DNA from 2 places in the Tardiphaga sp. P4_G1 genome. Region 1 is predicted to be linked to the other one. Evidence: riboswitches for the same ligand, from Rfam matches in the RefSeq annotation. Region 1 holds a riboswitch; the other holds the start of a gene.
What was found. Region 1 has a riboswitch for cobalamin ahead of AC1DUY_RS12995 (TonB-dependent receptor plug domain-containing protein). Riboswitches for the same ligand answer to the same signal wherever they lie in the genome.
Positions count from the first base shown of each region.

Region 2: another riboswitch for cobalamin. It lies ahead of AC1DUY_RS19150 (TonB-dependent receptor); the one in region 1 lies ahead of AC1DUY_RS12995 (TonB-dependent receptor plug domain-containing protein).

Region 1 is NZ_JBFUJU010000005.1:57,670-63,860, reverse strand. It holds gene AC1DUY_RS13015 (hypothetical protein) at 611-880, opposite strand; gene AC1DUY_RS13010 (hypothetical protein) at 1,001-1,243, opposite strand; gene AC1DUY_RS13005 (O-acetylhomoserine aminocarboxypropyltransferase) at 1,381-2,676, shown strand; gene AC1DUY_RS13000 (alpha/beta fold hydrolase) at 2,680-3,468, shown strand; cobalamin riboswitch at 3,517-3,720, shown strand; gene AC1DUY_RS12995 (TonB-dependent receptor plug domain-containing protein) at 3,753-5,750, shown strand; gene AC1DUY_RS12990 (FecCD family ABC transporter permease) at 5,744-6,191, shown strand, end outside.
Region 2 is NZ_JBFUJU010000007.1:357,795-363,985, forward strand. It holds gene AC1DUY_RS19145 (alkaline phosphatase D family protein) at 1-1,276, opposite strand, end outside; cobalamin riboswitch at 1,422-1,611, shown strand; gene AC1DUY_RS19150 (TonB-dependent receptor) at 1,718-4,000, shown strand; gene AC1DUY_RS19155 (PepSY domain-containing protein) at 4,003-5,451, shown strand; gene AC1DUY_RS19160 (TAXI family TRAP transporter solute-binding subunit) at 5,512-6,191, opposite strand, start outside.

The DNA of each region.
Region 1 (6,191 bases):
ATATTTTCCTATCTTCCATTGACAACATCCCTTCTTGGATTATATTCCCTCGCGTCCGGCCCCGATGAGAGGGGCGAGCGCGATCGTCACGTTCGCGGGGCTGGATGCGGTGGACGCCGGAGATGCGGCGTTACGCGGTTTGGGGGTGACGTCTGTCTTCGGGCAGGACGGATCTGCGCCAGCACTGCCACTGGCATGGAGACGGCCGGGTTTGAGATGGAAAGACTCCCTGGACAGTGTAATGGACGACCAAATCGAAACGCGTCCGGCCAACTGTCTGAGGCCCCCTGTCCCTTCGTGGACACTAATAGTGGCAACGGATCGATCGCCACGGCGAAGCGCAGACAAGCCGAAAAAACACCGTATGCGGAACGCCGGGCACTATCTTTGCCCCGCGCCTTCCGAAAGTCCTGATGCACTCTCAATTGCGGAAGACCGCATTCGCATCAGGCCCAAGGGTGCAACGGGCACCCGGCGTTCCGCACGCCCTCTCATAGGGGGCGAGGTGGGAATGCTCATAGCTCGGACGCGCAAGCGCCGCGAGAATGCGAACGCATGTTTTCAGGACAGTGGCTGTTTGAAATTTGAATCCTGCAATGATGCGCTGCCGCTATCGTTCATCACTCAGCGGTGGCTTGAACGTCAGCGGTGATTCCATCGCACGCTGCCTCGCGCGATCGACGGCCTGTGCAAAATCCTGCGCATCGAACCATGGCTCATCGCGCATCAACGCATCCAGATCCTCGTTCCAGATCTGCGACACCTCGATATCGAACTTCATATTGTATTTCTGGCTGACAGCCTGAATCCCGTAACCGGTAACGGCCCATTGCTTGCCGAGCCAAAACACATCCCGATGCAGCACCACGTCTACGCCCAATCTCGTCCGGTATCGTACAGAGACGAAAAGAACCCCAACCTGATGAGGGTGAGGCTCTACTGAACCGGTCTAGTCCATCAAATTTTAGCAACATCGTCCAGCGTTGAGAACAACGCCGATCTAGATGCGACCATTCTCGTTCGGCGGCTGTGGGTGCTGCGCCTTCTGCGCCCGTTCCGCATCGGCCTTGTTGGCCTCGTGGCGTCCGATCACGCACCCCGCAACGACGCCGACCTTGCCATGTCCTGCATAGTGGCCGGCGATTCCGCCAATGATCGCGCCTTTGATACAGCCTTTCGCCTCGGCCGCAACCGATGAAAACGCGAGACCCGCAACCGCAGTGCACAGCAGCAATTTCTTCATGATAACTCTCCCGCGTGATCGACCTCCTATAAGTCGCCGCTCCGCATTTCGTTCCATCAGTTGAAATATCGCCGACTCACACTCGCATCCGATTCGTGCCATAGATGGCGCAAATTGCGTCCAGGGATAAAACGACCATGCCAGCACCCAAACCGCCTGCTTTCGAAACGCTGAGTCTGCATGCCGGCCAGCATCCGGACGCAATCACCGGCGCGCGCGCCGTGCCGATCTACCAGACCACATCCTACGTGTTTCAGGATTCGGATCACGCTGCTGCGCTATTCAATCTCGAACGTGCCGGCCACATCTATACGCGCATTTCCAATCCGACGACCGCGGTACTGGAAGAGCGCCTCGCCGCACTCGAGAATGGCGTCGGCGCGGTGTGCACGGCATCAGGTATGGCGGCGCTGCACCTCGCCATCGCCACATTGCTCAATGCCGGCGATCACATCGTGGCGTCGTCCTCGCTCTATGGCGGCACCATCAACTTGCTGGCGCATACGCTGCCGCGCTTCGGCATCACCACGAGTTTCGTCAAGCCGCGCGATCTCGACGCCTTCAAGGCAGCGATCAAGCCGACCACGAAACTGGTGATCGGCGAGACCATCGGCAATCCCGGCCTCGAAGTGCTCGACATTCCCGCCGTCGCCGACATCGCCCACGCCGCAAAGATCCCGCTGCTGATCGACAATACTTTCGCGACGCCGTTCCTGTCGCGGCCGATCGAACTCGGCGCCGATATCGTGATGAACTCCGCCACCAAATGGATCGGCGGCCACGGCATCGCTATCGGCGGCGTCATCGTCGATGGCGGCCGCTTCGACTGGCACGCATCCGGCAAATTCCCGCAGCTGACCGAACCCTATGCCGGCTATCACGGCATCGTCTTCGACGAGCAGTTCGGCGCTGCCGCCTTCATCATGCGCGCCCGCACCGAGGGCCTGCGCGATTTCGGCGCGTGTCTCTCGCCGACCAATGCATTCCAGCTGCTGCAAGGCGTCGAAACGCTGGGCATTCGCATGGAGCGCCATGTGGCCAATACCCATGCGGTGCTGGCGGCGCTCACGGCCAACAAGGCGGTCGACTGGGTGCTACATCCGTCGCTGGAGAACCATCCGGATTACCAACTCGCGAAACGCCTGCTGCCGCGCGGCGCCGGCTCCATCGTCTCGTTTGGTATCAAGGGCGGCCGCAATGCCGGCCGCAAGTTCATCGAAGCGCTGAAGCTGACCAGCCATCTTGCCAATGTCGGTGACGCCAAGACACTGGTCATTCATCCCGGAAGCACCACGCATCAGCAAATGGACGCCGAGCAGCTCAAGGCCGCCGGCATCGGCGAGGAGCTGATCCGTCTCTCCATCGGCATCGAAGCCGCCGATGACATCATCGATGACCTCGCGCAGGCGCTGCGCATCTCGCAGAAGGGCTGAGTGATGCAACTCACCGTCAACGGTCACGAGACCTATATCGCGAATGGCGGCCGCGCATTCGATCCTTCCCTGCCCGTGGTCGTGATGATCCACGGCGCCGGCTTCGATCACTCGACATGGGCGCTGCATACGCGCTGGTTTGCGCATCATGGCTTCGCCGTACTGGCGCCGGATCTGCCCGGCCATGGTCGCTCACAAGGTGAAGCGCTCACGACCATCGCCGATCTCGCAGACTGGACAGCAGCATTGATCGAGGCAGCGGGCACAAAGACTGCGCGGCTGATCGGCCATTCCATGGGCTCGCTGATTGCGCTGGAGACCGCAGCGCGGCATCCCCGTAAAGTCACGCGCCTCGACCTGATGGGCACGGCAGGGACGATGACCGTCGGCCCGGATCTGTTGAAGGATGCCGAAGCCAATCAGCACTCCGCCATCGACATGGTGTCGATCTGGGGGCTCGGCTTTCGCGCCGAACTCGGCGGCAGTCTCGCGCCGGGGTTGTGGATGCATAGCGGCGCGCAGCGCGTGCTGGAAGCCACGAAGCCGGGCGTGCTGTTCGCCGATCTCAACGCCTGCAATACATACCAGAATGCGCTGACTGCTGCGGCCCAGCTCGAAATCCCGGTCACGCTCATCCTCGGCGAGCGGGACATGATGACTCCCGCCAAGGCTGGCAAGACCCTGGCCGCCGCCTTGAAAAACGCCCGCACGGTGATTCTGCCGGGCACTGGCCACATGATGATGGTCGAGCGCCCCGACGACGTGCTCGCCGCGCTACAGCACGAGCAATAGAGTCTAGAAGTCTTCGATGACTGTTGCACCGCGCGGCGCGCTGTGCTTCCTGTCCTCTCAGTTATCGGTGCCTCCGCGAGGAGGTGAAACGGGAATGCGGTGCGGGGAAATATCCCCTATGCCGCGGCTGCCCCCGCAACTGTAAGCGGCCATTCCGGGTCCACAAAGCCACTGAATTTGCATCGCAGATTCGGGAAGGCGGACCGGGAGACCACCGCGAGCCAGGAGACCGGCCGGTAACGAGTTTCACACTCGTTCGACGGTGGGTCGACGGAAGGGGTTAAATGACTATCCGGAATTTGGCCGCAGGCACTGCGGCCGTTGTTGTTCTGTCCTGCTCTCACAGTGCTGCGCATGCGCAGTCCAGTGCCGAGCAGCTCTCCGAAATCGTGGTGACGGCGGACAGAGCACCCGAACAACTCAATCGCACTGGCAGTTCGATCAGCGTGGTGTCGGGCGAGACCATTGCGACCAGCAATCCCGGCTCGCTGGTCGATGCGCTGCGCACCGTGCCCGGTCTCGACATCACCGAAACCGGCGGCCCTGGCGGCACCACCAATGTCCGCCTGCGCGGCGGCAACACCGGCCAGACGCTGGTGATGATCGACGGCATCCGCGTCAATGATCCCACGGCGGCGTCCGGCGATTTCGAATTCGCCATGTTCACGCCTTCGGCGATGGAGCGCATCGAAGTCCTGAAGGGCCCGCAGAGCGCACTCTATGGATCAGACGCCATGGGCGGCGTGATCAATATCATTACCAAGAAGGGCTCGGGCCCTGCGCAAGTCAATGTGCGCACGGAAGCCGGCAGCTATGGCACTGTCGTCACGCAGGGATCGCTGACCGGCTCCAACGGTCCGTGGTCCTACGCTTTCACAGGTGGCGGTCAGCATTCGAACGGTTTCTCGCGCTTCGGCTATCGCATCCCTCAGTTTGAAGCGCTGTACCCCAATCTCGAACGCGACGGCTTTGATCGCGTCGGCGGATCGGCCAGGATCGGTTACGATGCCGGCGAGGGCATCCGGCTGGAAGCCGGCTTCGTGTCATCCTTCACGCGAGCCGCCTATGACGGCACTTTCAGTCCGACGTCGAGAGCGGTGCAGCTTCCCGACACGCCTTCAAATGTCACGCGCCTGCTTCAAACCGTTTACGGTCGCGCCTCACTGGATTCATTCGGCGGCATTCTCACGCATAATGTCACCGTGTCGAACACGCATACCGAGCGTTCGAACTATGACGTAACCTATCGCACCAACATGCTGCCGCAGAACACCACGACCAATATTCTCGACTACAATGGTGACAGCCTCGGCGCAGAATATCAGGCAAACCTGAAGTTCGGCGCATTTGGCTCGCTCATCTACGGCGCCAAGACGCAGAGCGAGACAGCCAAGACCTACACGACCGCCATCCTGCCGATACCGGCCGCTATCACACCCGCGCTGGCGAAACGCCAAGATACCAATTCGGTCTTCGCGCTGTGGTCGGTCCCCGTAGGCGAACGTCTCAACATCACATTGGGCGGCCGCGTGGACGACGTCGTGGATGTCGGGCGCTTCGAGACATGGCGTGCCACGGCCGCCTATACGATTACAGAAACCAGCACTAAGTTCCACGCCAGCGCAGGTACCGGCGCCAAGGCACCGACACTGTTCCAGCTGTATTCAACGGCAAACGGCACGCCGACGCTCAGCCCGGAGCAAAGCTTCGGCTACGACGCCGGCGTCGATCAGAGCCTTTTCAACGGCCGCGTGGTGGTCTCGCTGACGGGCTTCTCGAACGACTACAGCAATCTGATCAACTTCGTGACGCCGACGGGAAGCCCCGGTTCGTGTCCCGTTGCCCAAACCACAGGCTGCTACATCAACGTCGCCCGCGCCGAAACGAATGGTCTCGAAGTTGGCGCCAATGTGGACGTTATTCCGGGCCTCATGAAGTTCAACGCAGCCTACACCTACCTGCACGCGCAAGATCTCGGCAATGATACAGTGCTGGCACGGCGGCCGAAGAACTTCGCCCGCTTCGCACTCACCATCACGCCCACCGACAAGTGGATGATCGAGCCACGCGTAACCACGGTGTCGAAGCGCTTCAGCAGTGCCAATCAGGTCGGTCAGGTCGATGCCTATACCCGCGTCGATCTCTATACCGAGTACAAGATCGATGCGAACTGGAAGGTCTTCGCCCGCGGCGAGAACATCCTGAATGAGCATTATCAGGAAGTGCTGAACTTCGGCACCACGGGGCCTGCGGCTTACGCAGGCTTCAACGCCACATGGTAACCGCAGCGCCAGCAGCACAACGCCGAACGATCGCGACCATCGCGCTCGTCGGTCTCGTCACGCTGCTGGCACTCGGCTCGCTCGGCACGGGACCTGTCAAACTCTCGCCGCTGACGGTGCTCGATGCATTGTTCGGCGGCGGCAGCGACGTGCAGCAGATCATCGTGCGCGAAATCCGCTTGCCGCGCGCGATCCTCGCACTGGCCATCGGCGCGATTCTCGGCCTGTCCGGTGCCGCGCTGCAGGGCTTGCTGCGCAATCCCCTCGCCTCGCCTTCGCTGTTCGGCGCGCCGCAATCGGCGGCCTTCGGCGCGGTGCTGATGATCTCGCTCGGTTTGGCCGATGTCCGCTCATGGGCGCTGCCTGTTGCCGGCATCACGATGGCGTTCCTGTCGGTCTTCGTGCTGCTCGGCATCGCCGGCCGCAATGCGGGCCTGTTGC
Region 2 (6,191 bases), on a different contig from region 1:
TTTCCGGATTGTAGTAATGCGCCGCCGTGTAATGCACGTCGGCGGTCAGCCAGACCGTGTTGTGGATACCGGCCGATTTGATGAAGCGCAGGATATCGGCAATTTCCAGCTCGCGGCCCCGCACTGGCCCGTCGCCCTGCGCAATGGCCTCAGACCCGGTTTTGTCGGCAGCGTTGTCATAGACGACGAGGCCGATCGGCATGTCGGAGGCGATGACCTTCCAGGTCGCCTTCGAGGCCATCAAGGCGCGCTTCAGCCAGGCCATCTGCTCCGGGCCGATGAAATACGCATCCGGACCATAGCTCTCCTGCAGGTTCGGGCCGTTGGGGCCGCGATAGCTGCGCTCGTCCAGCATGAAGACGTCGAGATGCGGGCCGTAATTGAGCGTGCGATAGACGCGGCCGGGTTCGGTCGGATTGACCGAGATCGGATACATCTCGTGAAAGGCACGGGCACCGCGCGCCGCCAGGAGCGTGATGTCGCGCTCCTTGTAAGACGACGGCAACTGCTTCGAGAGCGACCAGTTGTTGGTGACCTCGTGATCGTCCCACTGGCCGAAGATCGGGACCTGCGCATTGAAGGCGCGGACATTGTCGTCCAGCAGATTGTATTTGTGCGCAGCGCGGAATTCGTCGAGCGTCTCGGCGACCTTCGCCTTTTCCGGCACCGTGATGGTGTTTTTCCAGATCCTGCCGTCCGGCAGTTTCGTTTCAGGCAGGATCGGGCCGTCGGCGTAGATGGTATCGCCGGAATGGATCAGGAAATCCGGATTGTGCTTGCGCATGGTGGCGAAGGTGACCATGCCGCCGTCCTCGGCATTGATGCCCCAGCCCTGCCCGGCGACATCGCCGCCCCAAACAAAGGACACATCGCGGCGATCCGCTGGCGCCGTGCGGAAGCGACCGACGACGGGCTCGCCGACGATCTCGGTATGCGAGAGATCGCGGAATTTGACGCGGTAGAAGATGTCCTGTCCCGCGGGCAGATTGTCGAGCAGCAGCTTCGCCGTGAAATCGCTCTCGGGCAGCGCCGTGATAACCGGCAACATGCGCGCATTACTGAAGGATTCGGTCGTGGCGACTTCCACCATCATTTGCGCTGGTCTATCCGCACGCGACCAGATCATGCCGCTGCTCGTCCCGACATCGCCGGACTGCACGCCATGCGACACGACCGGACGATCCGCCGCGCGGCTGAGGTAAGGCATCGCCAGGAAGCTTGCGCCTGCTGCGGCTGAGTGCGCGAGGAAGCGACGACGGGATAAACGTAGTGCCATGGCGAACTCCTGATCCTGGCTCTGGCACCAGTGGCTCTAGGCAGATCGCTTGACGCTGCGATGACAGGTGATGCGCAATATCAACACCCGCCAAAGCAAGCTGCGAATGATTGGCAGCTTGATTGACACATTTGGAAATTTCACCTTAACGTGAACGCGACGGTTCCCTTCGGGGATCAAAAGGGAATGCGGTGAGGGGGATCCCCCGATTCCGCGGCTGCCCCCGCAACTGTAAGCGGCGAGCCTGCGCCAAGAGCCACTGGGTGTTCACCTGGGAAGGCGGCGACAGGCAGTGACCCGCGAGCCAGGAGACCTGCCGCCAGTCGTGGTCACACGCGAGCACATTGGGCGGGGTGTCCTGGTGGAAGTCACACTGCCTGTTTGAAAGCGGCGGGGCGACTTGGTTTGCGGTGACGTGCCACGTAACCGCGAGTCCTGTTCATGACCTCCGTTTCTCCCGTTGCATCGAAGCGACATACTCCCTTTCTTTATTCTGTTGCTCTCTCCTGCTTGTTGTGTCCGAGCGAAAGCTGGTCGCAAACCTCACAGTCGAGCCAGACGCTCGATCCTGTTGTCGTTCAGCCGTCAGCGACACCTCAACGCGCACGCCGCGCCACGAACGGCAATGCATCGCGCGCTGCGCGCTCGCGGCAACAGCGCAATGTCGCTGCCAATACCGGCGCGCCGGTTGCCACGCCGACAGGCGCTGTCTTCGCAGCGCCGACGCTCAACCTCACAGGCACTGCATCCACCGGCAGCCGCCTCGGCCTCACGCGCCTGCAGACGCCGGCCAGCGTCGAAGTGATCTCGGCAGAAACCATGGCCGAACGCGGCCAGCAGAACGTGCTCGACGCGGTGACGCAGAACGCCACCGGCATCACCGCCATCGGAGATCCGGGCAATGGCGGCGTCGCCTACAGCACCCGCGGCTTCTCCGGCACGGATTCGGTGAAGATACTGCTCGATGGCACGCGGCTCTATGTCGGCGCGGGCACCGTGAACTTTCCGTTCGACACCTGGTCCACCGAGCGTATCGAGGTGCTGCGCGGTCCGGCCTCCGTGATGTTCGGCGAAGGCGCGGTCGGCGGCGCGATCAACATCATCTCGAAGATGCCATCATGGATTCCGCGCAATCAGGCCGAGATATCGCTCGACAGCAACATGGAACGCCGCATCGCCGTGGACAGCGGCGGCCCGATCAACAAGGACGTCGCCTATCGCATCACAGCCACCGGCAACATGTCGGACGGCTGGGTCGACCGCGGCAACAGCTCGAACATAGCGCTGCATGCTGCCGTGCAGGTCAAGCAGACCGAAGACGTGGTCTGGACGATCTCGACCGACTACGGCGATCGCCAGCCGATGCGCTATTTCGGCACGCCGTTGATCAACGGCCAGTTCGATCCGGCGCTGCGCTTCAAGAACTACAATGTAGGCGACAGCACCATCCGCTGGCAGGATAGCTGGAATCAGGTGAAGACCGAGTGGCAAGTGGCCGACGGCATCTCGATCCGCAACACGTTGTACTACCTGTACAGCAAGCGGCACTGGAAAGAGCTCGAAAATTATGCGTTCAATCCGGCCACCGGCCTGATCGACCGCAGCACCTATCTGGAAATCTTCCACGACCAGCAACAGATCGGCGACCGCTTCGACGCCACGTTCAAGGGCCATGTACTCGGGATGGCCAACGAATTCGTCGCCGGCTTCGACGTCAACCGCATCGACTTCAAGCGCTCGACCAACTCGCCCTATGGTGGATCGTCGTCGGTCGACGCCATCAATTTCAATCCTGGCCTGTACTTCAGTCCCGATCCGCTTACGTCGGACTTCTCCAGCGTGACCAACCAGTACGCGGTGTTCGCCGAGAACCGGTTGTCGGTCACCGAGCAACTGTCCTTAATCGCCGGCGTTCGCCAGGACCAACCGACCGTCGAGCGGACCGACGTTCGCAATGCCGCCAACAGCTACAGCCGGGACTATTCTTCGACCAGTTGGCGCGCCGGTGTGGTCTACACACCGATCAAGGATCTGGCCTTTTACGGCCAGTATTCGGTCGCAGCCGATCCTGTGGGCGGCCTAATCACGGCGAGCAACGCCAACGCCAAATTCGATCTGGCCACCGGCAAACAGGTGGAGATCGGCGTCAAGCAGTCGTTCTGGGGCGGCCGTGGCGAGTGGACGCTGGCGGGCTATCAGATCGTCAAGAACAACCTGCTGACGCCGGACCGAACCGACCCGACACTGACACGGGTCGTGCAGGTGGGCCAGCAGTCTTCGCGTGGCATCGAGGCCTCGATCGGCGTCTCGCTCGATTATGGCTGGCGCGTCGACGCCAACACCGCGTTCGTGCGCGCGAAATATGACGATTTCATCCAGAACGTGGGCGGCATCGCTGTGAACTACGCCGGCAATGTGCCGTTCAACGTGCCGCAGAACGTCACCAACGTCTGGGCAACCTGGGCCTTTGCGGCGAACTGGTCGGCCAATGCCGGCTTCCAGATCGTCGGCAAAACGTATGCAGACAATGCAAACACGCTGGAGATGCCGAGTTACACACTGGTCAATGCCGGCCTGCAGTGGAAGCCGGACGTCAACACCACAGTGTCGCTGCGCGTCTACAACCTGTTCGACAAGATCTACGCGACGTCGAGCTACAGCGACAATCAGTGGATGCTCGGCATGCCGCGCACCGCCCAGCTCGCCGTCAACGTGAAATTCTGAGCTTGTCGCGCAAGCTGACACGCACACTCCGGCGGTGGCTGTATATCGGCCACCGCTGGATCGGCATCGTCACCTGCCTCTTCTTCGCGATGTGGTTCATCTCCGGCGTGGTGATGATGTATGTCGCGTTTCCCGGCCTCTCCGATAAAGAGCGGCTGGCGGCATTGCCCGATATCGTCTGGGAGAAAGTGGCGCTCTCTCCCGACGAGGCGATGAAGGCTGCCGGTGCCACGCGCTATCCGCGCGAATTGCGATTGAGCATGATCGCCGATGAGCCGGTGTATCGGTTGACTGGCTGGGACGGCAAACGGCAGGCGATCTCCGCCGCCGATGGCCGCGCCATCACCGAGATCAACGAACAGCAGGCGCTCGCGGTTGCGCAGCATCATCCTGCCAGCAAATCGCCTCAGCTCGAAGAGACCGTCGATCGCGATCAGTGGAGTGTCACCGCACGCTACGATCCGCTGCGACCATTGTATCTGATCACACTCGGCGACGATGCCGGCACCAAGCTTTACGTCTCCTCGCGCTCCGGCGAGATCGCACTCGATACCAACCGCACCGAACGCGTCTGGAACTGGCTCGGCTCGATCCCGCACTGGATCTATCCGACCGTGCTGCGCAAGGACGGCCCGCTGTGGCGGCTCGTGGTGCTTTGGATCTCCGGCATCTGTTTGATCGTCGGCGTTACCGGAATCTGGATCGGCATTCTGCGCGTGCGCCTCAAGCGACGCTATGCGAGCGGTAATATCACGCCCTATCGCGGCTGGATGGCATGGCATCACGTCACCGGACTGATCGCCGGGCTGTTCGTGCTGACCTGGATGTTCTCGGGCTGGCTGTCGCTTGATCCCGGCCGCGTTTTTGCCGACCGCAATACGCCACGTGAGGTATTGCAACCCTATGCCGGCCACGACGCGCCTGATATCGCTGCGGCCATTCGCGCACCGGCCGATAAGCCCGCGGTCGAAGCACGCTTCGTATGGATCGACGGCATGCCGCTGATGATCGTCGCGAAGCGCGACGGCACGAAGATGGCGATCAATCCGACAAGCGGCGAAATCGCAAGACTGTCGCAAGATCGTCTCTGGAAAGCCGCAACAATGCTGCTGCCGGACTCGCGCCTCGAAAGCCAGATAACCCTCTGGAAATATGACGCTTATTGGTATGCGCATCACAATGAGCGCGAATTGCCGGTGTTGCGCGCCAAATTCGATGACGACGCGCAAACCTGGTTTCACATCAGCCCGGTCACCGGCGACATTCTCGGCCGCGTCGACTCAAGCCGGCGTACCTATCGCTGGCTGTTCAATGCGCTGCACAGTTTCGATTTTCAGTTGCTGCTGATGTATCGCCCGGCCTGGGACATCGTGGTGTGGCTGCTGTCGATTCTCGGCACCATCGTCTCGGCGAGCGGCGTCGTGATCGGCTGGCGCTATCTCAAGCGCTAAAGCGTTTTCAAGCGAAGTGGTCCCGGTTCGCGTGAAGAAAACGCGTCAAAACGAAAGACTCTAGACCGCCAGCGGCCGCGGCGGCTGACGCAATTGCTCCGGCGGATTCATCGGCTCCGGCGGGATCATGCCGATCAGCGCCTTGCGGTCGGCGACGGCGTTGTGGAATTGCTCGAGCGCAATATTGAAGGCTGTCAGCGTGCCTTCCTCAATGGCACCATGCTCGTAGCAATTCAGGGTATGACGCAGAATATCGTCGGCCTCCGCCTGCATCGTATCGAGCTCTTCGAGGGACTCGCTCTTGCGCGCGGCGGCAATCATGTCGAGCAGACGATCGCGCTCCGACACATTCACGTTGCGCTCGTCCTTCTTGAGATAGCTCGCGAACCAGGCGCCGATCGAGCCCATCGCCGAGAGCCCCATCAGGCTCCACCAGATGTAGTCGCTGTAGCGATCGAGGAAGGTCTTTTCTTCGCCATCCACATAGGCGGCCGCGCCGGGATGCACGGGGATCACCGCATCCTTGTCAGTATCGGGCGTCTCGATCTTCGCCGCCAGCGGGAAGTCATTGATGATTTGCTGGCGGATTGCAAACAGCTGCCGCGTGAAGGCGGCGATGGTCACATCAGACAGGCTCTGCCGCGCCACGATGTGATGCGAGAAGCTGACGGTCTTGACGTCATCGTCCGGCCGCGCCGGCGCGCCGCCGAATGCGCCTGCAGGAATTTCCGATGATTCAT